DNA from 2 places in the Sphingomonas sp. GW822-FHT03G08 genome. Region 1 is predicted to be linked to the other one. Evidence: riboswitches for the same ligand, from Rfam matches in the RefSeq annotation. Region 1 holds a riboswitch; the other holds the start of a gene.
The links. A riboswitch is a leader RNA that binds a small molecule or an ion and turns the genes downstream of it on or off. The one in region 1 is predicted to bind cobalamin.
Positions count from the first base shown of each region.

Region 2: another riboswitch for cobalamin. It lies ahead of AC1RJ5_RS11310 (TonB-dependent receptor plug domain-containing protein); the one in region 1 lies ahead of metE (5-methyltetrahydropteroyltriglutamate--homocysteine S-methyltransferase).

Region 1 is NZ_JBXAMZ010000001.1:1,011,076-1,018,644, forward strand. It holds gene AC1RJ5_RS04375 (TonB-dependent receptor plug domain-containing protein) at 1-1,152, opposite strand, end outside; gene ahcY (adenosylhomocysteinase) at 1,383-2,786, opposite strand; gene AC1RJ5_RS04385 (WG repeat-containing protein) at 2,953-3,474, shown strand; cobalamin riboswitch at 3,653-3,853, shown strand; gene metE (5-methyltetrahydropteroyltriglutamate--homocysteine S-methyltransferase) at 3,967-6,267, shown strand; gene AC1RJ5_RS04395 (hypothetical protein) at 6,408-6,929, shown strand; gene AC1RJ5_RS04400 (YqgE/AlgH family protein) at 6,934-7,494, opposite strand.
Region 2 is NZ_JBXAMZ010000001.1:2,447,618-2,455,186, reverse strand. It holds gene cobO (cob(I)yrinic acid a,c-diamide adenosyltransferase) at 1-283, opposite strand, end outside; gene AC1RJ5_RS11310 (TonB-dependent receptor plug domain-containing protein) at 304-2,244, opposite strand; cobalamin riboswitch at 2,420-2,641, opposite strand; gene AC1RJ5_RS11305 (hypothetical protein) at 2,701-2,970, opposite strand; gene AC1RJ5_RS11300 (BNR-4 repeat-containing protein) at 3,031-4,314, opposite strand; gene AC1RJ5_RS11295 (2-dehydro-3-deoxy-6-phosphogalactonate aldolase) at 4,384-5,823, opposite strand; gene AC1RJ5_RS11290 (2-dehydro-3-deoxygalactonokinase) at 5,820-6,737, opposite strand; gene AC1RJ5_RS11285 (SDR family NAD(P)-dependent oxidoreductase) at 6,721-7,449, opposite strand; gene AC1RJ5_RS11280 (TonB-dependent receptor) at 7,477-7,569, opposite strand, start outside.

The DNA.
Region 1 (7,569 bases):
GTAATAGTCGAAGGTCGGCTGGGCGAGCGAATAGCTGTGCGTGCGCGCGTACTTCGCCTCGGCGAAGACCGAGAATGCCGGGCTGACGTCGAAATGCGCGATCGCGTTGACGACATGGCGGCTCACTTCCGGCAGCAGGTCGTTGCCATAGTCGGAGACCAGCGTGCCGCTGCCGCCCTGCTGGAAGGCGGTGCGCACGAACTTGCCCGGATCATAGGGGGTCAGGCCGTTGGCGCCGACAAAATAGTCGGGCAGGCCGTCGAAATCGAGATCGATGCCGCCCTGACGCGCGGTGTCGAAATAGCGGATGTCGTTGAGCGGCACATAGGTGGGCGTGGTGCCGTTCGGGTTGCGATAGAAGCCGACCTGGTTGGTGCCGCTGTAGCGCTGGCGATCGTGCGAATCGAGGCGATCCTCCTCGCCATATTCATAGGCGATGGCGATGTTGCCGCGGCCGTCGGCGAAGTTCTTGCCGGCGGTGATCGAGAACATGCGCTGGCCGGCATCGCCATATTCGGAGATGCCCGCCTGGGCGCGGGCGCTGATGCCCTGGAAGTTCTTCTTCATGATGAAGTTGACGACGCCGCTGACGCCGTCGGCACCGTAGATGGCCGAGGCGCCGCCGGTGAGCACTTCGATGCGCTCGACCAGGTCGTTCGGGATGGTGTTGATGTCGACCGACGCGGTGCCCGGCACGCCCGAGACGTGGCGGCGGCCGTCGACCAGCACCAGCGTGCGCTGGGTGCCGAGATTGCGCAGGTCGAGCAGGTTGAGGCCGGTATAGCCGATGCCGGCGCGGTCACCCGAGTTGTTGCCCGAAGTCGCCGAGCCCTGCAGCGCCGGATAGCCGGTGAGGAAGTCGGTGAGGTTGGTGGTGCCCGATTCCTGGAGCGTCTGGGCGCCCAGGGTCACGACCGGGTTCGGCGTCTCGAAATCCTGGCGGCGGATACGCGAACCGGTGACGACGATGGCGCCTTCCTGCGGCGCGGCCTGATCGGCCTGTTCCGGAACCGCGGCCTGCGCCTCGGCGGGCGCCGGCGTCTGGTCCGCGGTCTGCGCGGCTGCCGGCGTGGCGATCTGGGCTAGAGCAAGAACGGCGACCGACGCGGTAAAGGACAGGCCGCGCCGGGTGAGCGCACAAGAGCTACGCATGATACATCCCCTTTAATAAACTGACCGTGCGACCTCGGAGCCGATTGTTGCCGGCTTTTGTCCCTGACTTTGCCATGACGCGGAAATGCGGGTTTTGGTTGCCTTGCGACAACAGTTTGTTGCGGCGTGTTGCGAGATTACAACAGTACGGCAGTCGGCCCGCGCCAACGAAAAAGGCCGCGCCTCCCGGGGGGGAAGCGCGGCCCTTTCATTCGCCTGACGGCGAAGGATCAGTAGCGATAGTGATCCGGCTTGAACGGACCCTCGACGGTGACGCCGATATAGTCCGCCTGCTTCTGGGTCAGCTTGGTCAGCTTCACGCCGAGCTTGTCGAGGTGCAGCGCCGCGACCTTCTCGTCGAGGTGCTTCGGCAGGACGTACACGTCGTTCTTGTACTCGTCCGACTTGGTCCACAGCTCGATCTGGGCGAGGACCTGGTTGGTGAAGGACGACGACATCACGAACGACGGGTGGCCGGTCGCGTTGCCGAGGTTCACCAGACGGCCCTTCGACAGCACGATGATCTTCTTGCCATCCGGGAACTCGACTTCGTCGACCTGCGGCTTGATCTCGGTCCACTTGAAGTTCGCCAGGCCGGCGATCTCGATCTCGCTGTCGAAGTGGCCGATGTTCGAGACGATCGCCATGTTCTTCATCGCGCGCATGTGGTCGACGGTGAGCACGGCTTCGTTGCCGGTGGCGGTGACGAAGATGTCGGCGCGGGTGGCGGCCTCTTCCATCGTCACGACTTCATAGCCCTCCATCGCCGCCTGCAGCGCGCAGATCGGGTCGATCTCGGTGACCAGAACGCGGGCACCGCCGTTGCGGAGCGACGCGGCCGAACCCTTGCCGACGTCACCGAAGCCGGCGACGCAGGCGACCTTGCCGGCGAGCATCACGTCGGTGGCGCGACGGATCGCGTCGACCAGCGATTCCTTGCAGCCATAGAGGTTGTCGAACTTCGACTTGGTGACGCTGTCGTTGACGTTGATCGCCGGGAACGGGAGCTTGCCCTTCTTCGACAGCTCGTACAGGCGGTGCACGCCGGTGGTGGTCTCTTCCGAGACGCCCTTGATCGTGGCGACGGTCTTGGTGAGGTAGCCCGGACGCTCGGCAAGGAAGCGCTTCAGCGTGGCGACGAAGATCTCTTCCTCTTCGTTCGACGGGGTGAACAGTTCCTCACCCGCCTCGACGCGCGCGCCCCACAGCGCGAACATGGTGGCGTCGCCACCGTCGTCGAGGATCATGTTGCAGGTCTGGTCCTGGCCCCAGTCGAAGATGCGGATGACGTAATCCCAATATTCTTCGAGCGTCTCGCCCTTGACGGCGAAGACGGGGATGCCGGCCTCGGCGATGGCGGCCGCGGCATGGTCCTGGGTCGAGTAGATGTTGCAGGTCGCCCAGCGCAGCTCGGCGCCGAGTTCCTTGAGGGTCTCGATCAGCACGGCGGTCTGAATCGTCATGTGCAGCGAACCGGTGATGCGCGCGCCCTTGAGAGGCTTCGAAGCACCGAACTCGGCGCGGAGCGCCATCAGGCCCGGCATTTCGGTCTCGGCGATCTCGATTTCCTTGCGGCCAAAGGCGGCAAGCGAAAGGTCCTTGATGACATAGTCCTTGTCGAGCACGGTAGCCACGAGCTGTCTCCAGATGTGAATCGGTTACGCGCCGGGAATCACCGGCGGCGGATGCGGGCGCCCTACAGGCTTCGCCCTGGCCGCGCAATCCCGATATAAAGATATCTTTATATGTCACGGCGAGCCGGTCTTTGTGCGAGGCACAGCGCCATGATAGCCTCGCCCCATGCACTGGCTGTTTCTTCCGCTCGTGACGCTCGCGACACCCGCCGAACCGGCTCAGCAGCGCTACCCCCTCCCCTGCTTCTACGCCCCGCGCGGCGGCGAGCTCGACACCTTCCCGGACTGCGCGGCGCAGGACGCCGACGGCACGATCCGGCTGGCGCCGGCGCATCGGATGAAGCTCGACCATGACCGGGATGGACTGGCTACCGTCCATGTCGGCAAGAGCTTCCATTATGTCGCCCGCGACGGCCGCAGCGCGCCGGTGATGGCGATGGACAATGGCGCCGATCCCTTCGTCGACGGGCGTGCACGTTCCGAATGGAACGGCAAGATCGGCTATATCGACCGCGCGCTGCACCTGGTGATCGCGCGGCGATACGACGGGGCGATGCCGTTCGAGAAGGGTGTCGCCGAAGTTTGCATCGGATGCACGCTGACCGGGGACGGCGAGCATCACTGGTACACCGGCGGGCGGTGGCTGCGGGTGGACCGGCTTGGGCGGGAACTGGCTGGGAAGCGGTGATTTCCGCTTCCAATCCTCCGTCACCCTGAACTTGTTTCAGGGTCCAACGCGCCTCGAGCGGTATCGCTGGGGTAGAGGTGGATGCTGAAACAAGTTCAGCATGACGGAATAGAGGCTCTCCCGAAACCATCATATAAAGAATTCTTTATATCACCCTTGACGAACCACCCCGGCAGGCGGATGCTTAAGCGGTCGAGGTTCTTCCGCCGGGCCAAATCCGCGCGGAAGCTAAGACGGGAAGCCGGTGCGATTCCGGCGCTGCCCCCGCAACTGTAAGCGGCGAGCGGCGGTCCAGCATGTCACTGGGGGCAACCCTGGGAAGACGGATCGTCCGCGCTGACCCGTGAGCCAGGAGACCTGCCTTTGACGCGATAACGTCCACCGGCGGGGTGCCCGGTCTGGCCGCCTGCTTGCCGCGGCCGGGCTATTCGTTCGCGGTGCGTGTGCGTGTCCATGCCGGTCTCCCCCGCCCTTCATCGGGGTATGAAGACCATGACCGTCACTGTTGCCACGCTCGGCTTTCCGCGGATCGGTCCGCGACGCGAGCTGAAATTCGCTCTGGAGAAGTTCTGGAGCGGCAAGTCCACCGAAGCCGAACTGCTAGATTCCGCCGCGGGGCTGCGCGCCGCCGCCTGGGCCCGCCAGGCCGCGATCGGAGTCGACTGGCTGCCGTCGAACGACTTCTCCTTCTACGACCATGTGCTCGACACCAGTCTGATGCTGGGCGCGATCCCGGAGCGCTACGGCGTCGCCGCCGGCACCGCCGACCTCGGCACCTATTTCGCGATGGCGCGCGGCACGACCGGGGAGACTGGCGGCTGCGCGCATGGCCATGGCCACACCGCGCAGGAAATGACCAAATGGTTCGACACCAATTATCATTACATGGTGCCCGAGCTGGTCGCCGGGCAGAAGCTCGCCCTCTCCTCCGCCAAAATCGTCGACGAATATCGCGAGGCCAGGGCGCTCGGCTACGAGACGCGGCCGGTGCTACTCGGGCCGGTCACCTGGCTGAGCCTGGCCAAGGGCCGCGATATCGATCCCTTCGATTTCCTCGACGAAGTGCTGGGTCTCTATTCGGCGGTGCTGACCCAGCTGCAGCATGCCGGGGCCGAATGGGTGCAGATCGACGAGCCGATCCTCGTCACCGACCTGAGCGAGCGCCAGCGCGCCGCGATCACCCGCGCCTATGCCAAGCTTCCGCGCCTCGGCCTCAAGATCATGCTCGCCACCTATTTCGGGGCGCTGGAGGACAACCTCACGCTGGCGGTCAACCTGCCGGTGGCCGGGCTGCACCTCGATCTCGTCCGCGCGCCGGACCAGCTCGACAAGATACTGGTCGCTGCGCCCAAGGGACTGCTGCTGTCGCTCGGCGTGATCGACGGACGCAACATCTGGCGGGCCGACCTGGAGAGGCTGCTCGACCGGATCGAGCCGATCGCAGCGACGCGCGACCTGGTGATCGCGCCGTCCTGCTCGCTGCTCCATGTGCCGGTGGACCTGGCGCTGGAGCCGAAGCTCGACGACGAAGTGAAGCAGTGGCTCGCCTTTGCCGTGCAGAAGATCGACGAGCTGGCGACGCTCAAGGACGCGCTCAATGGCGGGCGCGAATGGGTGGCCGCGAAGCTCACCGCATCGGGTGCGGCGGCTGCGGCGCGCAAGGTCTCGCCGCGCATCCACGATCCGAAGGTCGCGGCGCGGATGGCGGCGGTTAGCGCGGCGATGCGCGAGCGGACCTCGCCCTATGCCGAGCGCACCGTGGTGCAGGCGGAGGTCCTCGACCTGCCGCCCTTCCCGACCACCACGATCGGCTCCTTCCCGCAGACCGCCGAAGTGCGCCACGCCCGGGCCGAGCATAATCGCGGCAATCTCGACAGCGCCGCATACGAACAGTTCCTGCGCGAGGAGACCGAGCGGACGATCCGCTGGCAGGAGGAAGCCGGGCTCGACATGCTGGTCCACGGCGAGTTCGAGCGGAACGATATGGTCCAGTATTTCGGCGAGCAGCTCGCCGGCTTCGCCTTCACGGTAAATGGCTGGGTCCAGTCCTATGGCTCGCGCTGCGTGCGGCCGCCGATCCTCTATGGCGATGTCTCGCGGCCTGAGCCGATGACGGTGGAGTGGTGGCGCTATGCGCAGTCGCTCACCGACAAGCCGATGAAGGGCATGCTCACCGGCCCGGTGACGATCCTCAACTGGAGCTTCGTGCGCGACGACCAGCCGCGTTCGGCATCGTGCCAGCAGATCGCGCTGGCGATCCGCGACGAAGTGCTCGACCTGGAAGCGGCTGGCTGCAAGGCGATCCAGATCGACGAAGCGGCGCTGCGCGAGGGCATGCCGCTGCGCCGGCGCGACTGGGATGCCTATCTCGACTGGGCGGTCGATGCCTTCCGCCTGACCGCGGCGGGCGTGGCTGACGCGACGCAGATCCACACCCACATGTGCTATTCGGAGTTCAACGACATCCTGCCGGCGATCGGCGCGATGGATACCGATGTGATCTCGATCGAGACCGCGCGCTCGCAGATGGAGCTGCTCGAGGGCTTCGCCGCCTATCGCTACCCGAGCGCGATCGGGCCGGGCGTGTACGACATCCACGCGCCGCGCGTGCCGACACAGGACGAGATGGTCGAACTGATGAAGCTCGCCCAGGCGCACCTCGCGCCCGAGCAATTGTGGGTGAACCCCGATTGCGGGCTCAAGACCCGCAAATGGGAGGAAGTGAAGCCGGCGATCGACGCGATGGTCGCCGCGGCACGGGCGCTGCGCGTCCGCGTGGCCGAGCCGGCCTGACAATTGGTACCGCCCGGCTGTGGTACGGTCGGGCGGTAACTCCGCCGGAAATGGTGGTACCCCAATTTTTGGGCGGTGACGAAAGCCGCGGGACCGGGCAAATCGTGGCTCGCGTCACAATCCACATTGCGAGTTCACCCATGCTCAGGTTCCTTGCGTCTGCGTTGCTCCTTTCGCTCGCCCCCAGCCTGCCTGCCCTTGCGCAGGACAGCGCCGGCATCATCCGCGATGTCGGCGACCCCGGCGGCGACGCGCGGGCCTGGGCAGCGATGATGCGCAACTATCCCGAGCAGGTGAAGGTCAACTGCTGGAAGCTCGGCTGCATGGTCATCATCAACGAGACCGCGAATTACGACGTGGTCGGCTTCTATGTCGATTCCGCCAGCCCGGGCCGCTCGCCGCGCTGGAGCGACAACCAGATGGGCAATGCGCTGGAGCCGCTGAAGGCGACGCTGCGCTTCAAGAATGGCGGGCCGAAGACCTGCGCGCTGCCGGTACGCTTCGTGCTGCGCCAGCGCGACACGCACGAGAAGATGGACGTCAACACCACCGGCAGCTTCTGCTCGACCCCGCACCAGGACACGGTGGTGCGGATCAAGGTGCTGGAAGGCAAGGTCTATGTCCGCGGCGACGACGAGACGCCGGCGGACCCGACGCACTAGGGCGTCAGGCGGTCCCCGCGCTGTTCGAGAGCAGGCGGGGATCGATGCCGGCGCCGGCAAAGGCGACTGCCCAGCGGTCCTCGGCGTCGATGTCATAGATCAGGTCGGGCGTGCCGGCGGTGTTGAACCAGCCATGGCGCGCCATCTCGCTGTCGAGCTGCCCCTCGCTCCAGCCGGCATAGCCGAGCGCGACCAGATATTTGGCGGGGCCGGTGCCCTCGGCGATCGCCCGCAGCACGTCGATCGTGCCCGACAGCGCCCAGCGGCCGTCGACATCGATCGTGTCCTGTCCGCCCCAGTCGGGCGAATGGAGGACGAAGCCGCGACGCGGCTCGACCGGGCCGCCGAAATGCACCGGCGTGTCGGGCGCGTCGCCCGGCTCGATCTCGAACTGCTTGAGCAGGTCATGGAGGGTCAGCCCCTCGATCGTGTCGCCGATGCCGATGCCGAGCGCCCCCTCATCGTCGTGCGCGCACATCGCGATCACCGCGCGTTCGAAGCGCGGATCGCCGATGCCCGGCATGGCGAGGAGGAACTGGCCGGTGAGGAAAGGTGTCGAGTCCATGCCCGATCAACGTAGCCGCACCACTTCGGCTCCGCACGCTTGAAAATCACCCGCCACAAGCCGATGGAGCGGCAC
Region 2 (7,569 bases), 1.4 Mb from region 1:
CCTCGCCCATCGGCTTGAATTCGATCAGGTCGGGGAAGCGGTCGAACACCGCCTTCTCGCCGGTGGCCATCGCGCCCTTCACGAACTGCACCATGCCAACCTTCATGCCGTGCCCGATCGCACGCACGGCCATGCCGAGCGCGGCGGAGGTCTTGCCCTTGCCCGGCCCGGTATGGACGATGATCAGGCCCTTCTCGACCGTCTTGGTGGCAAGCTTCTTGGCCTGGGCGACCTGAAGCTTCTTCATCTTGGCATTATGCTCTTCGTCGGTGCGCTGCTTCACGGCCGCTTCCCCCTGATGCTTCAGAACGCCACGCGGACGCCGCCATAGACGGCAGCACCCGGGGTCGCGAAGCTGAACACTTCCTCATAGTTCACGTCGAACAGGTTCTCGACGCGGCCGAATACCGAAAAGCGATCGGTCAGCTTGTACTGCGCGTTGAGATTGACCAGCGTGAAGGGCTTGAGCGACACGCGCACCGGCACATAGCTCGGGTCGGTATAGGCGACGTCGTCGATCCGGCCATTGTAGCGCACGGTCAGCGTGGTCGAGAAGCGCTCGTCCTTGCTGAAGAGCGTGGCGTTGAAGCTGGCAATGTCGCCGGGGCGGCGGACTTCGGTGACACCGTCCTCGGTAGCATCAAGATGCGTATAGACCGCCTCGATCTGCACTTGCCGGATCGGGCGCAGGCTGGCGGTGACTTCCACGCCGTGCTGCTTGGAATCGGTGGCGCGGTTGGCCGGCGTCGCGGTGTAGTTGGGCGCCGGATAGCTGGTGTAGATCTCGTCGGTCAGCTTAGAATCGAACCAGGTCGCGCCGATCACGGCCTTGCCGTCCCAGAAGCTCTGGTCGACGCCGACTTCCCAGCCCTCGGACTTCTCCGGCTTCAGGTCCGGATTGCCGATATAGGTGCCGCTCGAATAGCCGTAGAGCTCGTAATAGCCGGGGTTCTTCACGCCGGTGCCGTAAGCGGCGTGGACGCGCGTGTCGGTCGGCAGGCGATAGCCGGCCTGAACGCGCCAGGTGGTGGTGTCGGCGAAGCGGTTATTGTCGTCGTAGCGTATCGAGGCACCGCCGGTGAAGCCGCCCGCGGTCAGCTCATACTGGCCGACCAGGCCCAGATTGTCGGTGTCGCGGCGGCCGCGGAACGCGTCATAGGGCGAGCCGGTGGACGGCGCGATGTTCTGGAACTGCTCGCGCTCCCAATCGACCGCACCGGTCAGCCGGTGGCTGATCGCGTCGGTGCCGAAGCGGAAGCTCGACACGAAGGATCCCTTGTAGCGCTGGCCCTTGTCGCCATAGTTGAAGCCGAAGGCGTTGTAGCCCTTGCGCGTGGTGTCCGAGAACTGGCCGGAGAGCGTGTTGGTCCAGCGCCCGTCGAGCGCGGTCAGCTCGGCGCTGAGCAGGCCGTAAAGCGCTTCGTTGGTGAAATAGGTGCCGGGGCTGTCGATCGTGTAGCCGAAGCTCGGGCTCGCCGGATTGGCATCGGCATCGTTGGTCTCGGCATCGGTATAGCTGTAGCGCAGCACGCCGCTCAGCTTGAAATTCTCTGCCGGGGTCCAGTTCAGCTTGGTGGTCGCGCCGACATTGTCCGAGCCGATGTCGCGGCTGCCGCCGCGCGCGGTGGGATAGCCCTTGGTGTGGTACCAGCTGCCCGACACGGCATAGTCGAAGTCGCCCGAGGCGCCGGCGGCGCGGGCCGCGGTGCTGATCGTGCCGAACGAGCCGCCTTCGATGCGCGCGCTGTAGCCCGGCGCCTCGCGACCCGAGAGCGTGATGTAGTTGATTACGCCGCCGATCGCGTCCGATCCGTAGAGCGAGCTCTGCTGGCCGCGCAGCACTTCGACGCGCGCCGCCGGATCGGCGATCAGCGTGCCCAGGTCATATTCGCCATAATAGGGATCGGCCGCCTCGATCCCGTCGATCAGGACGAGGACGTGGTTGCTCTCCGAGCCGCGGATGCGGATCTGGGTCTGGCCGCCGATCGCGCCGATCCGGCTGACCGAGACGCCGGGCACGTCGCGCAGCACGTCGGAGACGATGCGGGTCTGGCGCTGGTCGAGCTGCTGCGCGGTGATCACCGTGGCGGAGGCGGGCAGGTCCTTGAGTTCGGTGCCTTCGCCCGAGCGCGAGGCGGTGACGACAATCGTATCCTGCGGGTCGCTGGCCGGGACCGCGTCTTGGGCGAAGGCCGGCGTGGCGGCGGCGATCGCGAGCAGCGAGACGAAACTGGTCTTCAACATGGGTAGTCCCCCCGGCGCCCGTGCAACGAGGGCGGGGGCCTGCCGCGAACGGCCGGTGCGAGACGCGAGGCGGGCGCTTGTTCGCCGTCGCGCACGTACCGAAGCGGCCCCTGCCGCTTGGTTCGTCGCTCAGACGGAGAGATACCGTGCCCTGGCCATCCCCTGGACCAAAGCAAGAGCGACCGTTGCGCCGGCAGGTCTCCTGGCTCGCGGGTCAGGGCGTGATGCACGGCCTTCCCGGACCGATGGTCCAGTGGCTGCTCCCTCGATTGGGGAGCCAGTGCATCGCGCTCGCCGCTTACAGTTGCAGGGACAGCCGCGGAATTGGACGGAAGGCCCGTCCGCACCGCATTCCCGTTTAAGCCCCTTTCGGGGCACCGGCGCGATCTTGTCGTGGAGGGCGTGTGCCCTCCACGGCGCGGCGCATAGGGCAAATGGAACGCCGCGCCAAGCCGCTCAGCACTCCGGATCGGTGCAGCGGGTGACGATCGTGCCGTCCGCCGTCTTCGCTGGAGCCTCGGGAATGAGGACCGTCTTCGGCTTCGGCGTCTCGGTGGCGACGGGCAGCGGAGTGAGGATGGGCGCCGGGCTCGGCGCGGCGTCGGGCGTCGGCGAAACGATCACGGTGCCGCTCTTTGCCGGCGCATCGGCGGTGCGTGCGAGGAACAGCATCAGGCCGGCTATGCCCGCCAGCGGCAGCAGCCAGAGCAAGTGTTTGCGGATCAAGGGCGATCTCCATGCGGAAGCGCTCCGGCGGCGGGACCCGCCGCCGGAGCGTTCGTTCGGTCAGGGCAGGGTGTTGCCGATGCTGATGACGTGGAGCCGCCCGCGATTGGCGTCGATCTCGGTCGGTGCCGCGGCGTAGATCACGTCCTCGGTCGTCGACTTGAGGATGCCCGAGATGCGGGTCACCGCGCTCTGGGCCGGCGCGACCTGGTGTACTGCCCAGGTCGGGCTTTCCGCCGCCATCAGGCCACTGCCCAGCACGGTGAAATAGACCCGCGCCCGGGTGCCGTTGTGCGTGGTCTCCACGGCGGCGGGCACGTCGTTGTTCGCCGTGTAGATCTTCACCCGATCGACCCAGGCGCCGTTCCAGCGCACGCGGTAGACGTCGAAGTTGTACGCGTTGGTGCCGCCGGCGGTGCGATAGCGATAGGCGATGCTCGGCCGGGCATATTGATCGACGGTGAGTCCTGCCGCCTGGATGCCGACGCCGTCGTTCGAGTTGTTCCACACCTCGCCGGTGCCCAGCCCCTGGAACAGGACATTGGCGGTGGTGCGCGTGGCCGGGGCACTGAGCGCGACGCCGTTCGCGGTGCGGAATACGCCGGCGGCGACATCGTACTTCAGGTAGGAGCCGTAGTGGCGCAGCGAGCGCGGCGTGCCATAGGCCCATTCGAAGGCGATATGGACGTTGCCCGCATCGTCGATCTTCAGGTCGTCGGGATAGACGTAGTTGGTGTTCTCGCGCGCGAAGATGCCGATCTTCGACCAGCTGTTCGCGGCATTGTCCCAGCGATAGAGCTCGCCCTGGCCGGCATTGTTGTAATGGTTGCGGATGATCAGGAAGATGTCGCCATTGGGCGCATCCTCGGCGATTGGATAGGTTGCGCCGACAGTGCCCGGCATGTCGCTGATGCGGCGCAGCATTCCGGTGGGATCATTGGGTGCGCTCGAGCGGAAATAGCGCCAGTCGTCGACATGATGATCGGTCCAGACATGGATATAGCCGTCTCCGTCCACCGCGATCGTCGGCTGGTCATGCCCGACATCGTCGGCATGGCTCCAGACATTGCCGTTCTCGTCCTTGAGATAGTCGATCGTCCAGGCGCCGGTGCCGGTCTTCACACCGATCTTGATCTTGTGCGTGCCGGCGGTATCGCCCGGCGCGTTGAACGCGACATAGGTGGTGTTGCCCTTCACCACCATCGGCCGCCACCAGGCGGCGGCATTGGAGGAATCGGTCTCGGCCGGTACCGTGTCCACGACCACCTGGGCCTGGGCGGTGGCGGGCGTCAAAAGGGCAAGCGGGCACAGCAACGCTGTGCTGGCAATCAAGCGCAAGCGCATGGCATTCTCTCCTGATTTTAGTTTTGGTTACTCGGTACGCGTCTCCTTGGACCGGGTGTGTCGGGCGGATCAGCCGCCCGTCAGGTCAATCGCGAAAAGCCCGCCGCTGGCGGGGAAAGCCTCGAGCTGGGCAGGCGAAAGCCGCATGCGCGAGCTTGTTGCGTAGAGCGTGTCGCCAGCCAGCGCGGCGCTGCTGAGATTGGGTGCCGGCACCGGGATGCTGCGCAGCATGGCGCCGTCGGGCGCCAGCTCGGCGATACAGCCGCCGCCCCACATCGCGACGAAGAAACGGCCATTGGCCGCGCGGGTCATGCCGTCGGGCTTGCCGGGCACGTTCATGAAGTCGCTGACGATCACCGGCTCACCGAGCATCCCGGCTTCGATATCGGCAGGATAGGCGATCAAGGTGCGCGAGAGCGTGTCGATGACGAACAGCGTCTTGCCGTCTTCGGAGAAGGCCATGCCATTGGGAACGCCCAGGCCTTCCGCCACGCGGCGCGGCGCGGCTTCGGGGCTTGGCGCGTGGAAGATTGCGCCGCGGCCCGCCAGGATCGCCTTGTGCATCGTCCCGCCCCACAGGCCGCCTTTGGGATCGACGGCCAGGTCGTTGAAGCGGCATCCGGCGCCGATCTCCGCAACGGGTCCGGTAGTACCGGCGAGGGTGCAGAAGGCGCTCTCGAGCGTGCCGGCGATGCGGTCCTCGGGCAGCGGGGCGAGGCCGAAGACGGGTTGGTCGGTCGGTTGTTCGGTCGCCTGGCCTTCGGTTAAGCGATAGATTCGGCGGCGCACCGGATCGGTCCAGGTGACGGTATCGCCCTGCACTACCGGGGACTCGCCGATGATCGCCTGCGGGTTGGCGAGCAGCAGCGCGCGCGGGGCGTGCCGGATGGCGCGGACCAGCGCACGGGCGCGGCCGCCGACCTCCTCGGCGGAGCGGCCCGGCTTGTAGAGATCCGATCCGATGCCGAAGCCGCTGCAGCCGGCCTCCCGCAATGTCGGGATATTGGCCGGGCCGACGCCGCCGACCGCCAGCACCACCACATGCTTAGGCAGCACCGTGCGCAGCGCGGCGATGTCACCTTCGCGCCCGGCGGCAGGGAAGAACTTAAGGTGGCGCGCGCCGGCGGCGAGTGCGGCGAACGCTTCGCTCGGCGTTGCGCAACCGGGCAGCGGAACCAGGCCGAGATTTAGTGCCTCCCCGATAACCGCGGCATCGACATTGGGCGAGACACAGATCGCCGCGCCGCATGCGGCCAGCTTTCGTACCTGCTCCGGATCGGTGACGGTCCCCGCCCCGATCGCCATCCGGTCGCCGAACTGGCGGCAGAGCAGCGCGATCGTGTCGAACGGGTCGGGCGAATTGAGCGGGACTTCGGCGACACGGATTCCGGCATCGTAGAGCGCGCCGACCACCGCCACCGCTTCCTCCACGCGCAGGCCGCGCAGGATCGCGACGATCGGCAGTTCGGCCAGCGCCGCATCGAGCCGGGCGGCCGCGCCGTCGCTCATCCGATGCTAGCCCGGTGGATCGCGCGGAAGCCGAGAAGACAGGCGCGGCGCGATTCGACGAGTTCGCTCTCGATGCCGACCGAGCCGAGCGCGGCGGCGTAGAGGCGGGAAAGCGGCCCGTTACCGATCAGCGGCACCACGGCACCGCCCATATCGGGGAAGGCCGCCATCGCATCGGCGATCTCCGAACCGATCAGCAGTCCGCGGATATAGGATGCGGCGTCGGCACGGCTGAGCGCGCCGCGGATCACGCGGGCGCGGGCGCCGAAGAGGAGGCTCGACAGCCCAAGCCCGCCGGCACGGCCGCGTGCGACTCCCTCGCGGAATGCCGGTCCGTCCGCCGCCTCGCCTTCGACGATCGAGGCGAGCAGCCCCTGCGCGGTCAGCCGGTCGAAGATCTCGCCGGACATGGCGGTGAGGAACTCGCCGATGCGTCCATTCTCGCGTCGCACCCATTTGGTATGGGTGCCGGGCAGCGCCGCGACGCCGTCGCCGGGAGCCAGCTCCATCAGGCCGAGCAGTTCGGTTTCCTCGCCGCGCAGGATGTCCGGCGCGGCGTCGAAGTCGCGGTTGCAGGCGATGCCAGGTACGATCCGCACCGGGCTGTCGCCGATCTCCACCGGGATCGTCGCACGGGCGAGGTCCGCCATGCCGGCCGGTGCAATCGCATAGGGCGCCTCGGCCCAGCCGATATTCGATCCGATCATGCCCGATGCGTAGATCGGGCCGTGATCGGGCCAGCGCGCGGCGAGTGTCGCCATAACCTCGGCCATGCCTTCCCGGCTCAGCCCCGCAACGCCCTTCGCCGCGACGATCTCATCGACCACGGTCCCGTCGCCCGCGATGCGCCAGGCGCGGAAGTTCGAGCTTCCCCAATTGACGCCGACAATCTCGGCATCAGCGGCGTGTGACACTTGCACCTCCGTCCAGGGGATGAATGGCCCCGGTGATCCAGCTCGCCCGATCCGAGGCGAGGAACAGCGCCAGCTCCGCAACGTCCTCGGGCGTGCCGAGGCGGCCAAGCGGATGGCGCAAGATATTGGCGGCACGCGCGGCTTCAGGATCGGCCGCGCGATCGAAGGAGTCCTGCAGCAACGGCGTATCGACCGAAGCCGGAGCGATTGCGTTGACCCGGATCCCATCCGGCGCGAATTCGAGCGCGGCGGTGCGCGTCAGGCTCTCGATAGCGGCCTTGGATGCGGCATAGGCCGCAAGCGTCGGCGTCGCGAAATCGGCGTTGATCGAGGAAAGCAGCAGGATCGACCCGCCGCCCCGCGCCCGCATCGGAGGCACGGCATGGCGCAGCAACCGCACGGCGCCGATCACGTTGACATTGTAGATGTCGGCCCAGGCGGCGGTGTCGGTGTCGATCACGCCGCCATGCACCGAGATCGCGGCGGCGTGGACGAGGATGTCGATCCCGCCCAGCCGCGCCACCGCTTCGGCCACGTCCGCATCCGAGCGAAGATCGGCGACCAGCGCCTCGTCCGCATCGGATGCCGGCCGAAGATCGAGCCCGACGACCCGGGCGCCGGCAGTGCGGAGCCGCCGGGCGATCGCCGCACCGATCCCGCTCGCGGCGCCGGTGACCAGCGCCGTGCGTCCGGCCAGTTCGCTATCGCTCACCTTCGATCTCCTCCCGGCAGGCCGGCGTCAGAATTTGACGCTCACGCTGGCCTTGTACATGCGCCCGAAGAACAGGTTCGTCCGCAGGGCCTCCGAGGAGCCGTCATAGGTGCGCTGATG